Regions from separate parts of the Streptomyces sp. NPDC058295 genome, predicted to be linked through region 1. Evidence: riboswitches for the same ligand, from Rfam matches in the RefSeq annotation. Region 1 holds a riboswitch; each other region holds the start of a gene.

The links. Region 1 has a riboswitch for cyclic di-AMP ahead of ACFVYS_RS07495 (transglycosylase SLT domain-containing protein). Riboswitches for the same ligand answer to the same signal wherever they lie in the genome.
Positions count from the first base shown of each region.
Region 2: it holds a riboswitch for cyclic di-AMP, as region 1 does, so the genes downstream of both, ACFVYS_RS06195 (M23 family metallopeptidase) here and ACFVYS_RS07495 (transglycosylase SLT domain-containing protein) in region 1, are expected to answer to the same signal.
Region 3: it holds a riboswitch for cyclic di-AMP, as region 1 does, so the genes downstream of both, ACFVYS_RS02645 (peptidoglycan DD-metalloendopeptidase family protein) here and ACFVYS_RS07495 (transglycosylase SLT domain-containing protein) in region 1, are expected to answer to the same signal.

Region 1 is NZ_JBHVYO010000005.1:166,636-173,114, forward strand. It holds gene ACFVYS_RS07485 (GNAT family N-acetyltransferase) at 1-259, opposite strand, end outside; gene ACFVYS_RS07490 (HAD family hydrolase) at 550-1,374, shown strand; gene ACFVYS_RS07495 (transglycosylase SLT domain-containing protein) at 1,520-1,993, opposite strand; cyclic di-AMP (ydaO/yuaA leader) riboswitch at 1,997-2,224, opposite strand; gene ACFVYS_RS07500 (polyprenyl synthetase family protein) at 2,869-3,879, shown strand; gene ACFVYS_RS07505 (outer membrane lipoprotein carrier protein LolA) at 4,106-5,386, shown strand; gene ACFVYS_RS07510 (ABC transporter ATP-binding protein) at 5,509-6,479, shown strand, end outside.
Region 2 is NZ_JBHVYO010000004.1:157,813-164,291, forward strand. It holds gene ACFVYS_RS06180 (GNAT family N-acetyltransferase) at 1-991, opposite strand, end outside; gene ACFVYS_RS06185 (HPr family phosphocarrier protein) at 1,169-1,450, shown strand; gene ACFVYS_RS06190 (GntR family transcriptional regulator) at 1,677-2,372, opposite strand; gene ACFVYS_RS06195 (M23 family metallopeptidase) at 2,561-3,307, opposite strand; cyclic di-AMP (ydaO/yuaA leader) riboswitch at 3,322-3,490, opposite strand; gene ACFVYS_RS06200 (M16 family metallopeptidase) at 3,693-5,081, opposite strand; gene ACFVYS_RS06205 (pitrilysin family protein) at 5,078-6,427, opposite strand.
Region 3 is NZ_JBHVYO010000002.1:59,368-65,846, reverse strand. It holds gene ACFVYS_RS02655 (tyrosine-protein phosphatase) at 1-547, opposite strand, end outside; gene ACFVYS_RS02650 (alpha-galactosidase) at 771-2,846, shown strand; cyclic di-AMP (ydaO/yuaA leader) riboswitch at 3,116-3,310, shown strand; gene ACFVYS_RS02645 (peptidoglycan DD-metalloendopeptidase family protein) at 3,315-4,268, shown strand; gene ACFVYS_RS02640 (hypothetical protein) at 4,511-6,406, shown strand; gene ACFVYS_RS02635 (DUF6250 domain-containing protein) at 6,421-6,479, shown strand, end outside.

The DNA of each region.
Region 1 (6,479 bases):
GGGCCAGCACCGCGCCCTGCACGTCCGAGACGCCGTACGCGAGGGCCTGGCCCTGTCCGAGCCGGCCCCGCTCGTGGGGCAGGAAGCCGACCGGCTCACGCCCCTCGTAGACCACCGCCACCCGCGAGCGTGGCCGTACCTGGCCCACGGCGTCGGTGAACTCCGGTTCCATGAAGGGGTTTCGCGGCAGCGTCGACTCGGCACGCAGCGCGCGCCACCGCTCCCGCTCCCCCTCGCCGAGGTCCTGCGGCCTCAGCACACGAATACGCCCACTGCTCAACCTGACCCCCCGATCAAGTCCCCCTGGAAACCTGGACGGTACCGGTCCGCCTGGGCATCGCGGTAGGTAGCGTCCCATGTTGTTGCCAACCGGTGCAGAGGCCTTTAACCGTCCGCTACCCGACGATGTGCCAGAAAGCCGTTTCATTGAGTCGGTCGGCAGCCAGGCGTGCGCCAGGCGCACAAGGGGAGTTGGCAGAACCGGACAGGACTTGGACGTCGGCCGGTTCGCGTCGAACCCGGGGGGCCTGGGATCCGTATTCTCTGATCATGGCCGCACCCACCGCATATGCCGCGCGCACCGCGTACTCCCTCATCGCCACCGACCTGGACGGGACGCTGCTCCGCGGCGACGACACCTTCTCCGACCGGTCGCTCGACGCGCTCGCGCGGGTGGCGGCCGCCGGCGCACGCCACCTGGTGGTGACGGGACGGCCCGCGCCCCGGGTGCGCCCGCTGCTCGACCGGCTGCACAGCAGGGGGCTCGCGGTGTGCGGGCAGGGCGCGCAGTTGTACGACGCCGGCGCGGACCGTCTGCTCTGGTCGGTCACCCTGGACCGGGAACTGGCCGAGACCGCGCTCGGCAAGATCGAGGCGGAGGTCGGGCAGTTGTACGCGGCCGTCGACCAGGACGGTGTCGACGGGCTGACGCTCATCGAGCCGGGCTACCGGATGCCGCACCCGACGCTGCCCGCCCTGCGCGTGGGCCGGCGCGACGACCTGTGGTGCGAGCCGATCAGCAAGGTGCTGCTGCGCCATCCGACGCTGTCCGACGACGAGTTGGCGTCGACGGCCCGCTCGGTGGTCGGCTCGCTGGCCACGGTCACCATGTCGGGACCGGGCACGGTCGAACTCCAGCCCTGCGGGATCACCAAGGCGACGGGTCTGGCCCTGGCGGCCGAGCACCTGGGACTGCGGCCCGAGGACACCGTCGCCTTCGGGGACATGCCCAACGACATTCCGATGTTTGACTGGGCGGCCCGGGGCATCGCCATGGCCAACGCGCATCCGGAGCTCAAGGCGGTCGCCGACGAGGTGACGACGTCGAACGAGGACGACGGCGTGGCCGTCGTCCTCGAACGTCTGTTTCCGTAACCGCTACCGGCTACTGGCGGCCGGTTACTGGTCACCGGCTTCCGGCGGCCAGCTACCGGCGACCGGCGACCGGTTGTCGGGCACCGGCGGCCGACACCGGTGGCTGGCACCGGCGGCCGACACCGCTGACCGGTCGGCGGGATGGTCAGTACGCGCCGAACACGTTGTCGATCGAGCCGTAGCGCGCGGCCGCGTAGTTGCAGGCGGCGGTGATGTTCGCGACCGGGTCGTACGAGTCCCACGACGTGCCGTTGACGTGGTAGGCGCGGAAGGTCGGGTCGATGACCTGGAGCAGTCCCTTGGACGGGATGCCCGCGGCCGCGTTGGAGTCCCAGAGGTTGATGGCGTTGGGGTTGCCGGAGGACTCGCGGATGACGTTGCGGTAGATGCCGTTGTACGTCCCCGGGATGCCGTGCTGCCCCATGACCTGGAGGGAGGCGCGGATCCAGCCGTCGAGGTTGTTGGCGTAGCCGAGGCTGGTGGCCGTGGAGACGGCCGGGGTCGCCGCGGAGGCGGTGGTCGCCCCGAGGACGGGGAGAGCGAGCACGGCCGCGCCGGTGGCGGCGACGGCGAGCGTGCGGATGAAACGGTTGCGGCGCGGCTGAGCGGCAGCGGGCATGTCGAATTTCCTCTCCGGCGCCTGCGAGGTGAGCTGTCGGGTTCGGGCGGGAGCTGCCCGGTCGCGTCCTGACGGTCGCGGCTTTACCCCAAGCCGTACGGCCTGTCCGAAACGTCTTGCCTATCCAAGACGTCCGGAAATTCCGTTTCGGCGATTTACCTGGTTCCCCCGCTCCTGCCGAGCGTTATCGATGGGTGTGCGGGCGGCGGCAGGATTCGGCGTTCCGCCCGACAGGCCGGGAACGTATGCGAGAGCACATGTCCGAAACAAGTACCGGATTCACAGATCACCCCTATTGACCTTGGTCTGTGGCCTATGGGGTGCTTGATCCTTTGTGGGTGCAAAGCTTCAACTTGCTTGAGGGGTGCGGAGAATCGGTGAACGGTGAGCTCGAACCGGATCTCCATGGGGAGTGAGCCAACTCACCAGCGTTCACAAGAGCGGCGAATCGGGCATTAGTCCCAACTCATTGTTAAAGCACCGGCAATGGGGGGAGAACGGGAGCGGAGGGGAGTCGCTTCGCCTTGCGTCCGACGCGTCGCGGGGGAAGGGCGAAGGAAACGCGTGATCGTCGTCACGTGGAGAGGGGGCCGGGCGGGCCCGTCGGTCAGACAGGAGCCCCGGTCCGGGACATGAATCCCCGGTTCCCGGAAACTCGCTCCATGTCCGCTCATATGAGCTGATCAAAACCATATCGGGCGTGATCCGATACCGCCTGGCCTGCGGGGGCCTCCCGGGCGAGTCCATTCGAGCCCGCGGGACGTGGGGGCTATCGGTGATCGAAACGTGACCGGATACGCTGACTTGAGTGATGGCAGAGACCTATCGACAAACCGCGTAATCGCCAGTAGACACCAGCAGACAGGAGACCCCTCGTGACCGTCGTCGGGCCGTTCGGGCTGAGCGTGCGGGACCAGGCTCTGGAAGCCGATGTCCAGGCCGGATTGGCGGCTGTCGAGGAAGGCTTGCTCGAGGCCACCAAGAGTGCGGTCCCGTTCATCACGGAGGCCGCCCAGCATCTCGTGCGCGCGGGCGGGAAGCGGTTCCGGCCGCTGCTCGTGGTGCTCGCGTCGCAGTTCGGTGACCCGTACGCGCCGGGTGTGGTGCCCTCGGCCGTCGTGGTGGAGCTGACCCACCTGGCCACGCTGTACCACGACGACGTGATGGACGAGGCGGCCGTGCGCCGCGGGGTGTCCAGCGCGAACAGCCGCTGGGGGAACTCCGTCGCCGTCCTCACGGGTGACTTCCTCTTCGCGCGTGCCTCCCACATCCTGGCCGACCTCGGGCCCGAGGCGGTGCGGGTGCAGGCGGAGGCGTTCGAGCGGCTGGTCACCGGGCAGATCCTGGAGACCGCGGGGCCGACGGACGGGCGGGACCCGGTCGACCACTACCTCGACGTGCTCGGCGGCAAGACCGGCTCGCTGGTGGCGGTGGCCTGCCGTTTCGGGGCGATGATGTCCGGCGCCGACGAGACGGTCGTCGACGTGCTCACGCAGTACGGCGAGCGACTCGGCGTCGCCTTCCAGCTGGCGGACGACGTCCTGGACATCGCCTCCGACTCGCACGAGTCGGGCAAGACGCCGGGGACGGACCTGCGCGAGGGCGTTCCCACGCTGCCCGTGCTGCGCCTGCGGGAGCGGGCGGCGCGGCTGTCGCTGCCCGAGGACATCGCCCTGTGCGAGCTGCTGGACTCCGACCTGACCGACGACGCCCGGCACACCGAGGCGCTGGAGGCGCTCCGGGCCCACCCGGCGCTGGAGCAGGCCCGCCGGGACACCGTGCGGTACGCGAAGGAAGCGCGGTCCGCGTTGGCGCCGCTGCGGGAGTGCGACGCGAAGGCGGCGCTGATGGAACTCTGCGACGCGGTGGTCCACCGGGCGGGCTGACCCCGGGGACCCCTACGGGTCGGATGCCGCCTAGTCACCTTCGTGTCATACCGCAGGCGTATGTGGAGTTGAGCCCTCGGGTTGACGCTTCCCCCTGGCTGATTTGGTCAGATGGGAACCACGGAAAACACCACTCCTCACCGATTCGGGTGAGAATGGCGGCTTGGGGTGGGGACGTTCAGGCGTGAGATGACCAGCCGCCGCCGACGACGGAGGTAAGGCACACATGGCACCGAAGGCATCCGACGACACCACGACCGGCGGGGAGTCGACCGGCGCGGAAGCCGACGACCTGCGCCTCGGACGGCGCAAGGCCGCACGGTACATCGTCCCGGTCACCGTGATCGGTGTGGCGGCGGCGACGATCGGGCTGGTCCCGGCGCTCGCCGACTCCGGCGACCCCGACCTGCCGAAGATCACCGCACAGCAGCTCCTCGACAAGATCGCCGCTTCGGACGTGCAGCAGCTGTCCGGGACGGTGAAGATCAGTACCGACCTCGGGCTGCCCGACCTCGGCGGACTGGAGAGCGGCCTCCTCTCGGGGGCCACCCAGGGCGGCGACGGTTCGTCCGCCGACCCGTCCACCAAGCTCACCGAGCTCGCCGCCGGCACGCACACCCTGCGCGTCGCCGCCGACGGCCCGGACCGGCAGAAGCTCTCGCTGCTGGAGAACGCCGCCGAGTACAGCGTCATCCACAACGGCAAGGACGTGTGGGGGTACGACAGCGCCTCCAACGAGGTCTACCACTCGACCGCCGACGAGAGCTCCGGCGAGGGTGCCGACAAGGGCTCCGGCAAGGCGGAGACCCCGGTCCCCGCCACGCCCAAGGAGCTCACCGAGGACGCCCTGAAGGCGGTCGACGACACGACCTCCGTGACCGTCGACGGCACAGTCCAGGTCGCCGGTCGTGACGCCTACAAGCTGCTGGTCAAGCCGAAGCAGTCCGGTTCCACGGTCGGCGCGATCAGTGTGGCCGTGGACGCGAAGACGGGCCTGCCGCTGAAGTTCACGCTGACCCCGGCGAGCGGCGGCGCCGCCGTCGTGGACGCGGGCTTCACCCAGGTCAGCTTCGCCAAGCCCGCCGCGTCCACCTTCGACTTCACCGCCCCCAAGGGCGCGAAGGTCACCGAGGGCGACAAGGTTGGGGAGAGCGCCCCCGGGCACTCGGGCAAGCCCGACGACCTCGCGAAGGACCTCGAAGGCGTCGAGGGTGTCGAGGGCGCGGAAGGCCTCGACGGGCTCGACGGACTCAACGTTCTCGGCGAGGGCTGGACGTCCGTCGCCGTCTTCGACTCCGGTGGCGAGGGCCTGCCCTCGGGCGCGGAGGCCGGCGGCGACCTCGGCGGCTTCCTCGGCTCGTTCGGCGACAAGGTGACCGGCAAGTTCGGCTCCGGCACCGTCTTCTCCACCCGCCTGATCAACGCCCTGATGACGGACGACGGCAAGGTCTACGTCGGCGCGGTCACCAAGGACGCCCTGGTGAAGGCGGCGAACGCGGCGAAGTAGGCCGAACGGCCCAAGCATGCGCAGCGGTCGAGTGGTGAAGTGGTGAAGTGGCGGCGCGGGTGACGTAGGGCAGCGGCCGGCCTCCGAACACCGGAGGCCGGTCAGGCCGGAGGGGGAAGCCGATGGCGGAGTCAGCGCGGGAGACCGTGCCGGAGTCGGTTCCGGAGCTCGTGCCGGAGCCCGTACGGGTGCCTGTGGACGACGGCGCCGTCATCCACACCCGCGGCCTCACCAAGCGCTATCGCGGCGGACAGCTCGCCGTGGACGGCCTCGACCTGACCGTTCCGGCGGGGAGCGTCTTCGGCTTCCTCGGCCCCAACGGCTCCGGCAAGACCACCACCATCCGCATGCTGATGGGACTCATCGAGCCCACGGCCGGCTCGGCCCGCGTCCTGGGGCTACCCATGCCGCGGGCCGCGCGAGCCGTACTGCCCCACGTCGGGACCCTCATCGAGGGCCCCGCTCTCTACGGCTTCCTCTCCGGCCGCGACAACCTGCTCCGCTACGACGCCGCCGACCCGACCGCCGATCCGCGGACCCGGCGTGCGCGGGTCTCGGCGACGCTGGAGCGGGTGGGCCTGACGGCCGCCGCCGGCAAGAAGGCGAAGGCGTACTCCCTCGGTATGAAGCAGCGTCTGGGCCTTGCCGCCGCCCTGCTCCAGCCCCGTCGGCTGCTCGTCCTCGACGAGCCGACCAACGGCCTGGACCCGCAGGGCATGCGGGAGATCCGCTCGCTGATCCGGGAACTGGCCGCGGAGGGCACGACCGTCTTCCTCTCCTCGCACCTGCTCGACGAGATCGAGCAGGTGTGCACGCACGCGGCGGTGATGGCCCAGGGCCGGCTGCTCGTCCAGGGCCCGGTGGCGGACCTCGCCGCGGGGGCCCGCGGCCGACTGGTCGTGACGACGCCGGACCCGGCGGACGCGGCCCGGGTGCTGAAGGAGCAGGGGGCGGACGATGTCGTCCTCGGCGAGGACCGGGTGAGCGCCGAGGCCCCGCCCCCGGACCGGGATCTCGCCGACCTGAACGCCGCGCTGGTGACGGCGGGCGTCCGCGTCCGCGGCTTCGCCGTCGAGCGGGCCTCCCTGGAGGA
Region 2 (6,479 bases), on a different contig from region 1:
TGCCGTACGCGCGTGCGTGCCGGACGAGTTCGCGCTGGCGCTCCCGCCCGTCGGGGCCGCTCTCGGCGTAGCCGGCGGAGAGGACCACGAGTCCCTGCACGCCGTGCTCGCCGCACTCGATGACGGCCTCGGGGACCTGCTCCGCCGGGACGGCGACGACCGCGAGGTCGACGGGCGCCGCTATGTCGCGCACCGAGCGGTGGGCGGGCACCCCGTCCAGTTCCTTCAGGTCCTCGGGGAAGGCCTTGTTCACGGCGTACAGCCGCCCGGTGAAGCCCGCCTCGCGGAGGTTGCCGAGGACGCTTCGGCCGACGCCGCCGGGGCTGCGGCCGGTGCCGACGACGGCCACGGAACCGGGCGCCAGCAGCCGCCCCACGGAGTGCGCCTCGGCGCGCTGTTCCCGCGCGCGCTGCACGGCGACGGAGCGCTCGGTGGGTTCGAGGCCGAACTCCAGGCGTACGACGCCGTCCTCGAAGCTGCGCTTCTGGGTGTAACCCGCGTCCGTGAACACCTTGATCATCTTGTTGTTGGCGGGGAGCACCTCGGCCGCGAAGCGGCGGATGTCCCGCTCGCGCGCCACGGCCGCGATGTGCTCGAGCAGCGCGGAGGCGACGCCCCTGCCCTGGTGGGCGTCCTGGACGAGGAACGCGACCTCGGCCTCATCGGCCGGCGCCGAGGCCGCCATGCCGTCGGCACCAATGCGGTCATAGCGTACGGTGGCGATGAACTCGCCGCCGACCGTGGCCGCGAGTCCCACCCGGTCCACAAAGTCGTGGTGCGTGAAGCGGTGGACGTCCTTGTCGGACAGGCGCGGGTAGGGCGCGAAGAAGCGGTAGTACTTCGACTCGTCCGAAACCTGCTCGTAGAAGCTGACCAGGCGCTCGGCGTCATCGACGGTGATGGGGCGGATGCGCGCGGTGCCGCCGTCGCGCAGCACCACGTCGGCCTCCCAGTGGGCGGGGTACTCGTGCCGGTCCGACGCGCTCTGCATGGGGCCCAGAGTACGGCTCGCGTACGACAACGGCGCGAGTCAGTCTGTGGAGGACGTTCGTCGGATCGAGGCCGCGATCCGACGACCACGTCGGGAGGGGACACGCGACCCCTCCCTCACACGCTTCACGTGTGGAACACTGGTCTAGACAACCTGAACACTGAAGGGCAGCATCACATGGCTGAGCGCCGCGTCAACGTCGGCTGGGCCGAGGGCCTTCACGCCCGCCCCGCTTCCATCTTCGTCCGGGCCGCCACGGCCGCAGGTATCCCGGTGACGATCGCCAAGGCTGACGGCAACCCCGTCAACGCGGCCTCCATGCTGGCCGTTCTCGGCCTGGGCGCCCAGGGCGGCGAGGAGATCGTCCTCGCCTCCGAGGCCGACGGCGCGGACGCCGCCCTCGACCGTCTGGCGAAGCTGGTCGCCGAGGGGCTCGAGGAGCTCCCCGAGACCGTCTGAGCGGGTGGCCCCCTACGCGCCTGAGCCGCCGCCGCTCTCGCGGATGCGGTTGCGCGTCGTCGGGGGTGCTCCATTGACGGTGGCGGTGTTCGGCACTTCGAAGGTGTCGTCCCGCTAAACCCCGAAGGGCTCGTCCGAATTATCGGGCGAGCCCTTCGCATTTCCCTTTACGGGCAGCAGAAATAATCCCCCGCGAATTATCCCCTCTTTGTATACGGCCCTCGTGTTAATGCCGCAGACCCGTCATGTTTACGGGAGGTTGCGAAGTCCTCACACGGTCGGCGCGCTCGGGGCCGCCGGAAAAGCGCAGCCGGTGCGCGGTCGTCGCGCGCTCGGTGTGCAGCGCCGTGATCGCCCGCGCGCGCTCGCCGTCGCCGCGCGCCACCGCGTCCACGATCGCGCCGTGCTCCGCCCAGGACTCCACGGGGTTGGCCGGGACCTCCACCGCGTACATCCAGGCGATCTTGTGGCGCAGCTGGGTGAGCATCGACGTCAGGGCATGGCTTCCGGAGGACTGGGCGAGCGTCTCGTGGAACCAGCCCCCCAGGGAGCGCAGATCCTCGCTGTTGCCCCGCCTGGCCCGCTCCTGGCCCAGCCGGACGAGCCCGCGCAGCACCTTCAGATGGGCCTCGGTGCGCCGCTGGGCGGCCCGGGAGGCACCGAGCGGCTCCAGGAGCATGCGCATCTCCAGCAGGTCCGCGGCCTCCTGCTCGGTCGGCTCCGCGACGCACGCGCCCGCGTGCCGCCGCGTGACCACGAAACCCTCGGCCTCCAGCGTGCGCAGCGCCTCTCTGACGGGGACGCGGGAAACGCCGTAGCGGCGGGCGAGGAGTTCCTCGGTGAGGCGGCTGCCGCGCTCGTAGACACCCGCGACGATGTCGTCCCGAATGGCCGTGCACACCGAGTGCGCCGGAATACGCATGACGGACCTCCGCCTTAATCCCCGTGAAACGTCGACGATTGACGTGTGTTCCGTGACTCTATTGCAATGAGCGGGGATTTCCGATGGCGGGCCGGAATCCAGGGATATTTTTTGGACAGCGGGGCCTCGAAAACGGCGAATGCCCCGGCCGGGAGGGCCGGGGCAAGACGATCTGTCGCAGTGGGTCGTCAGACGTTCACGCCGTGCGTGCGGAGGTAGGCGACCGGGTCCATGTCCGAGCCGTACTCCGCGGTGGTGCGGGCCTCGAAGTGGAGATGCGCGCCGGTGACGTTGCCGGTGGCGCCGGACAGGCCGATCCGCTCGCCCGGGGTGACCGTCTGGCCCACCGACACCGCGAGGGACGACAGGTGGCCGTACTGGGTGTACGTCCCGTCGTTCATCTTGATGACGATCTGGTTGCCGTAGGACCCGCCCCAGCCGGCCTCGACCACGGTGCCGGAGCCCACCGCGTGCACGGAGGTACCGCTCGCGGCGTGGAAGTCGATACCGGTGTGGCTGCCGGAGGACCACAGCGAACTGCTGGCCTGGTAACCGGTGGAGACGTAGGAACCGGTGATCGGCAGCACGAAGGTGTTGAGGCGCTTGCGCTCGGCCTCGCGGGCGGCACGCACACGTGCCTCGCGCTCCTCCACGGCCTTCTTGGCGGCGGCCTGCCGGGCGGCCTCCTCGAAGGCCGCGTGCTTCTGCACGGCGACCTGGTCGTCGATCTGCTCGGCGACGGACTCGCCGGCGGTGACGACGGGGATCAGCCCGGTCTGCTCGGGGGTGGGCTCGGCGGCGAAGGCCGCCGGGGTGGAGGCGACGGTGGCCATGACACCGGTGGTGGTGAGCGCCGCGATGCCCGCCGCGCGGACGCTGCTGCGCTGCATCCGGCTGGGCCGACGGTGCTTCCCGGTGGCGCAGGTGAACGCCATGAAGTTGGGGGTGTCCTTTCCTTCCCTCTCGCCTACCGGGTTAGCTGACGGGTTCGGAGCAGGAAGGTCTCCTACGGACCCCCTCGCGTTCACGCGCGGGCGTCCGATTCACCCCAGGGACTTCACAAGTGGGTCCCCGGCTCCCCTGGCTCGCGCCGTACGGGGACTCGGCGATGACTGTCCGGTGCCGCGGCTGCGGCGCACTGCCTGACGAACAGCCCGGATGACGCTAAGCGGCGCGGGTTTCAATCCTCAAACGGATCCCGGTTTTTGTAGCGCATCCCACAGGGCAGACAGGCAACCTCCGCATCAATTCGGACATACGGAGGCCCTGGTGACGCTTTCGTCGACCAGGGCCCCCGCACGCGCGTGCCGTTGCCGGGACCTACTCCGCGGACACGACCTTGACCTCGCCGATGCCGAGGGCCTCGACCGGCTCCTTGATCTGGGCCGCGTCACCGACGAGGACGGTCACCAGGCGGTCCACCGGGAAGGCGTTCACTGCCGCCGCGGTGGCCTCCACCGTGCCGGTCGCGGCGAGCTGCTGGTACAGCGTGGCCTGGAAGTCGTCGGGCAGGTGCTGCTCGACCTGGTCCGCCAGCGTGCCGGCGACGGCCGCGGCGGTCTCGAACTTCAGCGGCGCCACACCGACCAGGTTCTGCACGGCGACGTCACGCTCGGCGTCGGTCAGCCCCTCGGCGGCGAGGGTGCGCAGCACCTTCCACAGGTCGTCCAGCGCGGGACCGGTGTTCGGCGTGTCGATCGAGCCGCTGATGGCGAGCATCGCGGCGCCAGAGCCGTCCGGGGCGGACCGCAGGACCTGCCCGAACGCGCGGACGCCGTAGGTGTAGCCCTTTTCCTCGCGCAGGACACGGTCCAGCCGGGAGGTGAGGGTGCCACCGAGGCAGTACGTGCCGAGCACCTGCGCGGGCCACACACGGTCGTGCCGGTCGGCGCCGATCCGGCCGATCAGCAACTGCGTCTGGACGGCGCCCGGACGGTCCACGATGACGACCCGGCCGGCGTCGTCGGCGATCACCGGCGGCACGGGCCGCGGCTGGGCCGAGGAGCCCGTCCAGGCACCCAGGGTGTCGCCGAGGAGCGCCTCCAGGTCGACACCGGTGAGGTCGCCGACGACCACGGCGGTGGCCGTGGCGGGACGGACGTGCTTCTCGTAGAAGGCGCGCACGGCGGCGGCGTCGATCTTCTCGACCGTCTCCGCGGTGCCCTGGCGCGGCCGCGACATCCGCGCGGTGGCCGGGAACAGCTCCTTGGAGAGCTCCTTGGCGGCGCGCCGGGAGGGATTGGCCAGCTCGTGCGGGATCTCGTCCAGACGGTTGCGGACGAGGCGCTCGACCTCACTGTCGGCGAACGCGGGGGCCCTGAGGGCGTCGGCGAGCAGACCGAGGCCCTTGGGCAGGCGCGAGGCCGGCACTTCGAGGCTCAGCCGGACACCGGGGTGATCCGCGTGCGCGTCCAGGGTGGCGCCGCAGCGCTCCAGTTCGGCGGCGAACTCCTCGGCGGAGTGCTTGTCGGTGCCCTCGGAGAAGGCCCGCGCCATGATCGTGGCGACGCCGTCGAGGTCGGCCGGTTCGGCGTCCAGGGGCGCGTCGAGGAGGATCTCGACGGCGACCACCTGCTGGCCGGGACGGTGGCAGTGCAGCACGGTCAGGCCGTTGGCCAGCGCGGTGCGCTCGGGCGCCGGGAACGCCCACGGCTTGGCCTCGCCCGCCCGGGGCTGGGGGTGGAAGTCCATCGTGGCGAGCTCGGTCACCGGGCCGCCTCCTCGTTCTCGTCCTGGTCGGCGGGGGCTTCGGCGGCGGTCGGCTCGTAGACGAGCACCGCGCGGTTGTCGGGGCGCAGGCGGGCCTTGGCGATCTCCTGCACCTCCTCCGGCGTCACGTCCAGCACGCGCTGGACGGCGTTGAGGGCGAGCTGCGGGTCACCGAACAGCACGGCGAACCGGCACAGTTCGTCGGCGCGGCCGGCGACCGTGCCGAGCCGGTCGAGCCACTCGCGCTCCAACTGCGCCTGGGCGCGTTCCATTTCCTCGGCCGTGGGGCCCTCCTCGGCGAACCGGGCGAGCTCCTCGTCGATGGCGGCCTCGATGACGGGCACCTCGACGTCACCGGACGTCTTCACGTCCAGCCAGCCCAGGGAGGGCGCTCCGGCGAGCCGCAGCAGCCCGAAGCCGGCCGCGACGGCCGTACGGTCGCGGCGCACCAGCCGGTTGTAGAGGCGGGAGGACTCGCCGCCGCCGAGGACGGTGAGCGCCAGGTCGACGGCGTCGCACGCACGCGTGCCGTCCTCGGGCAGCCGGTAGGCGGCCATCAGCGCGCGGGCCGGCACCTCCTCCTCGACGATCTCGCGCAGCTGCTCACCGATGACGTCGGGCAGCCCGCCGTCCCGGGGCGCGGGCTTGCCGTCGTGGCCGGGGATGGAGCCGAAGTACTTCTCGACCCAGGCGAGGGTCTGCTCCGGGTCGATGTCACCGACCACGGAGAGGACCGCGTTGTTGGGCGCGTAGTACGTGCGGAAGAACGCGCGCGCGTCCTCCAGGGTCGCCGCGTCCAGGTCGGCCATCGAGCCGATCGGCGTGTGGTGGTACGGGTGGCCGTCCGGGTAGGCGAGAGCGGTCAGCTTCTCGAAGGCCGTGCCGTAGGGGACGTTGTCGTAGCGCTGACGGCGCTCGTTCTTGACGACGTCGCGCTGGTTCTCCATCGACTCGTCGTCCAGCGCGGTGAGCAGCGATCCCATGCGGTCGGCCTCCAGCCAGAGGGCGAGCTCCAGCTGGTGGGTGGGCATGGTCTCGAAGTAGTTCGTGCGCTCGAAGCTGGTGGTGCCGTTGAGCGAGCCGCCGGCCCCCTGGACCAGCTCGAAGTGTCCGTTGCCCTTGACCTGGCCGGAACCCTGGAACATCAGGTGCTCGAAAAGGTGAGCAAGACCCGTACGCCCCTTGACTTCGTGGCGTGAACCGACGTCGTACCAGAGGCACACCGCCGCGACGGGGGTCAGGTGGTCCTCCGAGAGCACCACGCGCAGGCCGTTGGCCAGACGGTGCTCGGTCGCTGTCAGGCCCCCGGAGCCTGCCTGGGCTGTGGCCGTGTGACCCATGGGCATGTACGTCCCTTCCGATCGCGGACGCGGTCGTCGAAACCGCGGTTTTCCTGCC
Region 3 (6,479 bases), on a different contig from region 1:
GGATGGCCTCGCGCTCCACGCCCAGGGCGAGCAGTGTCACCGCGATGGACAGGCCCGCGCGGTCCTTGCCCGCCGCGCAGTGCATCAGGGCCGGGACGCTGTCCTCGGCGAGCGAGTGCAGCACCCGCGCGTGCTCGGCCGTCCGCTCCTTGATGATCGAGCGGTAGGAGGCGATCATCCGGCCGGCGGCCTTGCCGTCGCCGAGGATCCCGCGCAGCTGGTCGATCTCGCCGTCGCGGACCATCTTCCAGAACTCGGAGCCGTCCGCCGGGTCCGACAGGGGCAGGTTCACATTGCGCACGCCCGGGAGCTCGACGTCCGGGCCCTCCAGCTTCTGGTCCGCGGCGTTGCGGAAGTCGAAGATCGTGTGCAGGCCCAGGCCGGAGAGGAACGCGGCGTCCTCGTCGGTCGCGTGCGCGAGATGGCCGCTGCGGAACAGCACGCCGTGCCGCACCCGCCGGCCGTCGACGGTCGGCAGACCGCCCACATCCCGGAAGTTGCGCACACCGGCCAGCTCGGGCTCGGTCGACGGGATCTGCTGCGTCACGGGGGCTCCCTCCCTGTCGGTCTCCGTCGGCGCGGCTCGTGGTGGCCGACGGGACGCTGCCCCGACGATACGACATGGGTTCCCCGGGCAACGGGTTGTCCACAGGCCGGTACTCCGGACGTCTGCCCAGGTGAAGAGTTGTCCACGGAAAGTTGCCCGGCAGGCCGACCGCATTCGATGATGTTGGTGCTTGATCGCACCTGTTCGAATTAGTGGGGGTTTGATGCCCGAGATCGCCGACAACGGCCGTACCTGGCTCCTTTCGGGGCCGACGAGCAGCTACGCCCTCCACCTCACCGAGGCCGACGAGCTGGTCCACCTGCACTGGGGCCCGGGCATCGCGCTCGCGGACGCCGAGGCGCTCGCCGCCCTCCCGCCGTCGGAGCGGGGGGCGTCCTTCGAGTCCCCGCTCGACGGCCGGGAGGAGTACCCGGTCGAGGGCGGCCCCCGCTTCGTCCGGCCCGCCCTGTCCGTGCGCACCGACGAGCGCCGCGGCACCGAGTGGTCCTACCGGGACTTCGAGGCCGACGACGACGGGCTGCGGCTGCGGTTCCGGGACGCCGGGCTGGCCGTCACCCTGCACTACCGGATGCGCGGCGATGTCGTCGAGCGCTGGACGACCCTGCGCAACGACGGTGAGGGGCCGCTGGAGCTGCTGCGCGCCGACTCCGCCACCTGGACCCTGCCCGAGCGCGACGACTGGCGGCTGTCGCAGCTGCACGGCCGCTGGGCCGCCGAGTCCCGGCTCACCCGGTCGCCCCTCACCTACGGCGAGCAGGTCATCGGCAGCCGGCGCGGCCACACCGGGCACCAGCACCTGCCCTGGGTCGCCCTGGACACCGACGCGACCGAGGAGCGCGGCGAGGTCTACGGCTGTGCCCTCGGCTGGTCGGGCACCTGGCGGATCGCCGTCGCCCAACTCCCGGACGCGCGCGTGCAGATCACCGGAGGCGTCGGGTACGACGACTCGGGGCTGCTGCGGCTGGCCCCGGGGGAGTCCTTCACCACACCCGTCTTCGCCGGCCTGTGGAGCGACGGCGGCTTCGGCGGGGCGAGTCGCACCTGGCACGCCTACCAGCGCGCGTACGTCGTCCCGGACGCCGAACGGGACCGGCCGGTGCTGTTCAACTCCTGGGAGGCCACCTACTTCGACATCTCCGAGGAGCAGCAGGGCACGCTCGCCCGGCGGGCCGCCGCGATGGGCGTGGAGCTCTTCGTCGTCGACGACGGCTGGTTCGGGGCACGTACCGGCGACCACGCCGGGCTCGGCGACTGGCAGCCCAACCGCGACCGCTTCCCGAACGGGCTGAAGCCCCTCGCCGACCAGGTGCACGACCTCGGCATGCAGTTCGGCATCTGGGTCGAGCCCGAGATGGTCAACCCGGACAGCGAGCTGTACCGGGCGCACCCCGACTGGGTGCAGTTCCAATCCGGACGAAAGCGGACGGAGTTCCGCAATCAGCTCGTGCTGAACCTCGCGCGCGAGGATGTCCAGGAGTACCTCTGGGAGCAGCTCCACGGGCTCCTGTCCAGCGCGCCCGTCGACTATGTGAAGTGGGACTTCAACCGCTGCTTCACCGACGCCGGCTGGCCGGACGACCCCTACCCGCAGCGCCTCTGGGTCGACCACGTACGGGCCCTGTACGCGCTCCTGGACCGGCTGCGGGCGGCCCACCCCGGGGTCGCCTTCGAGTCCTGCTCCGGCGGTGGCGGGCGCATCGACCTCGGGATCATGAGCCGTACCGACCAGGTGTGGACCTCCGACAACACCGATCCGCTCGACCGGCTCGACATCCAGCACGGCTTCAGTCAGATCCACCCCGCCCGGGTCATGGCGGCCTGGGTCACCGACAGCCCCAACACCCAGCTCAACGGCCGGGTCAGCTCGCTGCGCTTCCGCTTCGTCAGTGCCATGGCCGGCGTGCTCGGCGTCGGCGGGGACCTCTCCGAGTGGAGCGAGGAGGAGCTCGCCGAGGCGCGCCGATGGGTGGACCTCTACAAGGAGATCCGGCCGCTCGTGCAGCAGGGCGACCTCTACCGGCTGCGGCCCCCGGCGGGCGGCCTGAGCGCCGTGCAGTACGTGCGCGGTGACGAGAGTGTCGTCCTCGCCTGGCTCCAGGCGCAGCGGTTCGGCGAGCCCGTCCCGGCGCTGCGGCTGCGTGGACTCGACCCGACAGCGTCGTACGAATGCCGTGAAACGGGCGAAGTCCACCGGGGAGCGGTGCTGCTCCATCACGGGCTGCGCACCGGTCTGCGGGGCGACCTTGATGCGACGGTTATCCGGCTGCGTCGCATCTGAGGTTTCTGTCCGAATTGAAGCCTTAATTCCAACTCGCTCTGGAATAAAGGAACCTGGAGAGCTGTCACGTGAGCAGCGTCATATCCGTGACCGTGCGTCGCCCGTCATGTTCACGTAATTCGCATGCTTTTCCAGGGTGCTTGGCGGTAAACGGGCCCCCTGTCTCACGGAGTGTGACCGGGGATTCTCACAGCGGATCAAGAGAAAGGCGTTAGCGGCGCGACCTCTGCTTGTCCCTGTGCGTCCTGGTCGCTTACGTTCCACACCAATCCGGACGGACGCCGAATCCTGCCACCGCCCGGAGTCCGCACACTCACCCGTATCTGGCAGGAGCGGGGGACCCACAGGTACAACCGCCTGTTCCGGTCTCCGGAACAGGCTTTGGGGTAAAGCCGCGCCTCGGCGCGGCCGGGCATCTCCAGTCCGCACCCGACAGCTCACCTCGCAGGCGCCGGAGAGGAATTCGCCATGCCCGCGAAGGGTAAGCACCGCCGTCCGAAGACCCAGCGCTTCACTCGTTCCATAGCCGTCGCCGGAACGGGCGGCGCCGCGCTCGCCCTTCCGCTCATAGGTGCCGCCGGCGCTCACGCGGCCCCCGCGCAGTCCGTCGCACAGTCGGCTTTCCAGGCCGTTCCGGAAAAGGCCGTGCAGTCCGTGCCGGTGGCGCAGAAGGCGGCCACCGCCACGACGGCCAAGTCCTACACCGTGCGGTCCGGCGACTATCTGTCGAAGATCGCCGACGAGCAGAACGTCAGCGGCGGCTGGCAGAAGCTGTACCAGGACAACCGTCAGGCCGTCGGCAGCGACCCGTCGCTGATCCACCCCGGACTGAAGCTCTCGATCGGCAAGAAGGCGGCGAGCACCGGTTCGTCGTCCGGCTCGTCGTCCGGTTCCTCCTCGTCCGCCCCGTCGAAGTCGAAGGCGTCCGGAACCAAGTCGTCGTCCTCGTCGTCCGGTTCGTCCGCTTCGAAGGCGGTCACCCAGGCCGCCGAGAACGGCACCGGCACCTCCAGCGGTTACACGCTGCCGGTGGCGGGCGCCACCGTCGGCACCGCGTACCACACGGCCGGCAGCATGTGGTCCAGTGGCTACCACACCGGGACCGACTTCGTCGTCCCGACCGGCACCTCCCTCAAGGCCGTGGGCGCGGGCACCGTCGTCTCCGCGGGCTGGGGCGGCGCGTACGGCAACCAGGTCGTCATCAAGCTGGCCGACGGCTACTACGCCCAGTACGCCCACCTCTCCCAGCTCTCCGTCTCGGCCGGCCAGACCGTGACCGCGGGTCAGCAGGTCGGCCTCTCCGGTGCCACCGGCAACGTGACCGGCCCGCACCTGCACTTCGAGATCCGTACCACGCCGGACTACGGCTCCGACGTGGATCCGATCGCCTACCTCCGCTCGCACGGCGTCTCCGTCGGCTGACCCCCTCCGACTCCGACGACCTCTCGCCTGACACGCGGCCGAAGGCCGGACCCCGATCCCCGGGTCCGGCCTTCGGCATGTCCGGGGAGGGGAGGAGGGGCGGCGTCGGAGTTTGCGCGTTCATGATCGTTCTATTGCGTTCTCATGGCAGCCCTCGGTGCCCCATCGACAGGCGGGAGAGAGTGGGGACACAGTGATCTCCGTCAGCGAGCAAGCGCTTTCTCACGCTCTTCGGAGGTCCTGTGTCCGGCGTCGACCGACGCATCGTCATCAAGGGCGCCGCGGCCGCGGCCGCCGTCACCGCCGTCACCCTGCTGGCCGGACTCGTCTCCGCGCCCGCCGGGCACGCCACCGGGATCCCGCGCCGGATCGTCGAGAACCTCGACCGCGGCCTGGCCGCCACCCCGTCCGGCGAAGGGACCTTCCTCAGCTGGCGGCTGCTCGGCACCGAGTACGCGCGGTACGCGAACGCCATCGCCTTCAACGTCTACAAGAACGGACGCCGGCTCAACCGGGAGCCGCTGCGCAAGTCGACGACCTATCAGGACGACAGCCCGGGGACGGGCACGTACACCGTCCGCGCCGTCGTCGACGGGCGGGTGCAGAAGCCGAGTCCGGCGGCCCTGCGCTTCACCGACGGCTACGCCGAGATCCCGCTGGCCGGTGCCGACGGCTACACCGTGCAGCACGCCTGGCCGGGTGACCTCGACGGCGACGGACGCTACGAGCTCGTCGTCAGCCGGTTGTCCGGGACCCGTGACAGGCCCGACCTGCTGGAGGCCTACACGCTCACCGGTGAGCGCCTGTGGCGGGTCGACCTAGGCCCCGGCTCCTACACCCAGGTCGGCGGGAACGGCGCCAACGACCCGGCGCCCGCCGCGATCAGCGGTTCCACGGCGATCGGCGGCTACCGCAACGACGACAACGTCACCGTCTACGACCTCGACGCCGACGGCCGCGCCGAGGTGCTGGCGCACACCGCCGCCGGGACCACCTTCGCCGACGGCTCGCAGGTCACCGCCGCCTCGCCCGCGAACCAGTTCGTGTCGGTGATCGACGGAGCGACCGGCACCGAGCGGACCCGGCAGCCCGTCCCCGACGACTTCGTGGCCGACGGTCCCTCCGGCGGCCACTTCGGTATCGCCTACCTCGACGGCGAACACCCCAGCCTGGTCACCAAGTCGGTCACCCGCGTCGGAGCCAAGCGCGGCGCGTTCCGGGTCCTGTTCCAGACCTGGGACTTCAACGGCACGGAACTCACCCGCCGTTGGAAGTACGTGGTGGACCCGACGACCGGCGCGAGCAGCTTCCACCAGATCCGCACCGTCGACGTCGACGGGGACGGCAGGGACGAGATCGCCGACGGCAACTACGTCGTGAACAGCGACGGCACGCTGCGCTACGTCGTCGACGGCGCCATCCACGGCGACCGCTTCGACATCGCCGACCTCGACCCCGACCGGCCCGGCCTGGAGGGCTTCGCCATCCAGCAGTCCGAACTGGGCATCGTCTCCGCCTTCCCCTGGTACTACTACGACGCCGCCACCGGCGAGCGGCTGGTCACCGGCTCGCACCCGGCGAGCCCGGTGAGCGACGCGGACCTCGACACCGGCCGCGGGAACGCCGCGGACATCGACCCCGGCCACCGCGGCTACGAGTACTGGACGTCCACCGCCGACGTGACCCGGCCCGGCGCGGGCGTCTTCAACGTCCAGGACGGCAAGGTCTCCACCACCACCCCCAGCGTCAACTTCCGTATCTGGTGGGACGGTGACAAGGCGTCGGAACTGCTCGACTTCACCCGCGTCGAGAAGTGGGACCCGGCGACCGAGAGCAGCACGACGCTCTTCGATCCGGCCGGCGTCGTCTCCGGCGCCCGCAACGCCACCCCGTTCTACGGCGACCTCGTCGGGGACTGGCGCGAGGAGATCCTCGCCGAGACCGCCGACCACACCGCCCTGCGCCTCTACACCAGCACCGTGCCGACCGACACCCGCGTGTACACGCTCGCCCAGAACCCCGCGTACCGCCTCGGCTGGACCGTCCGCGGTTACCTCCAGTCCACGTACACCGACTACTACCTCGGCACCGAGACCCGCCGTGTCCCCGAGCCGCACCTCACCACCCCCGCCCGCTGAAGGAGCCGACCATCATGACGACCACCCGCAGGGCGTTCGGAGCCCTCGCCGCAGGCACCGCGCTGGCCGCCCT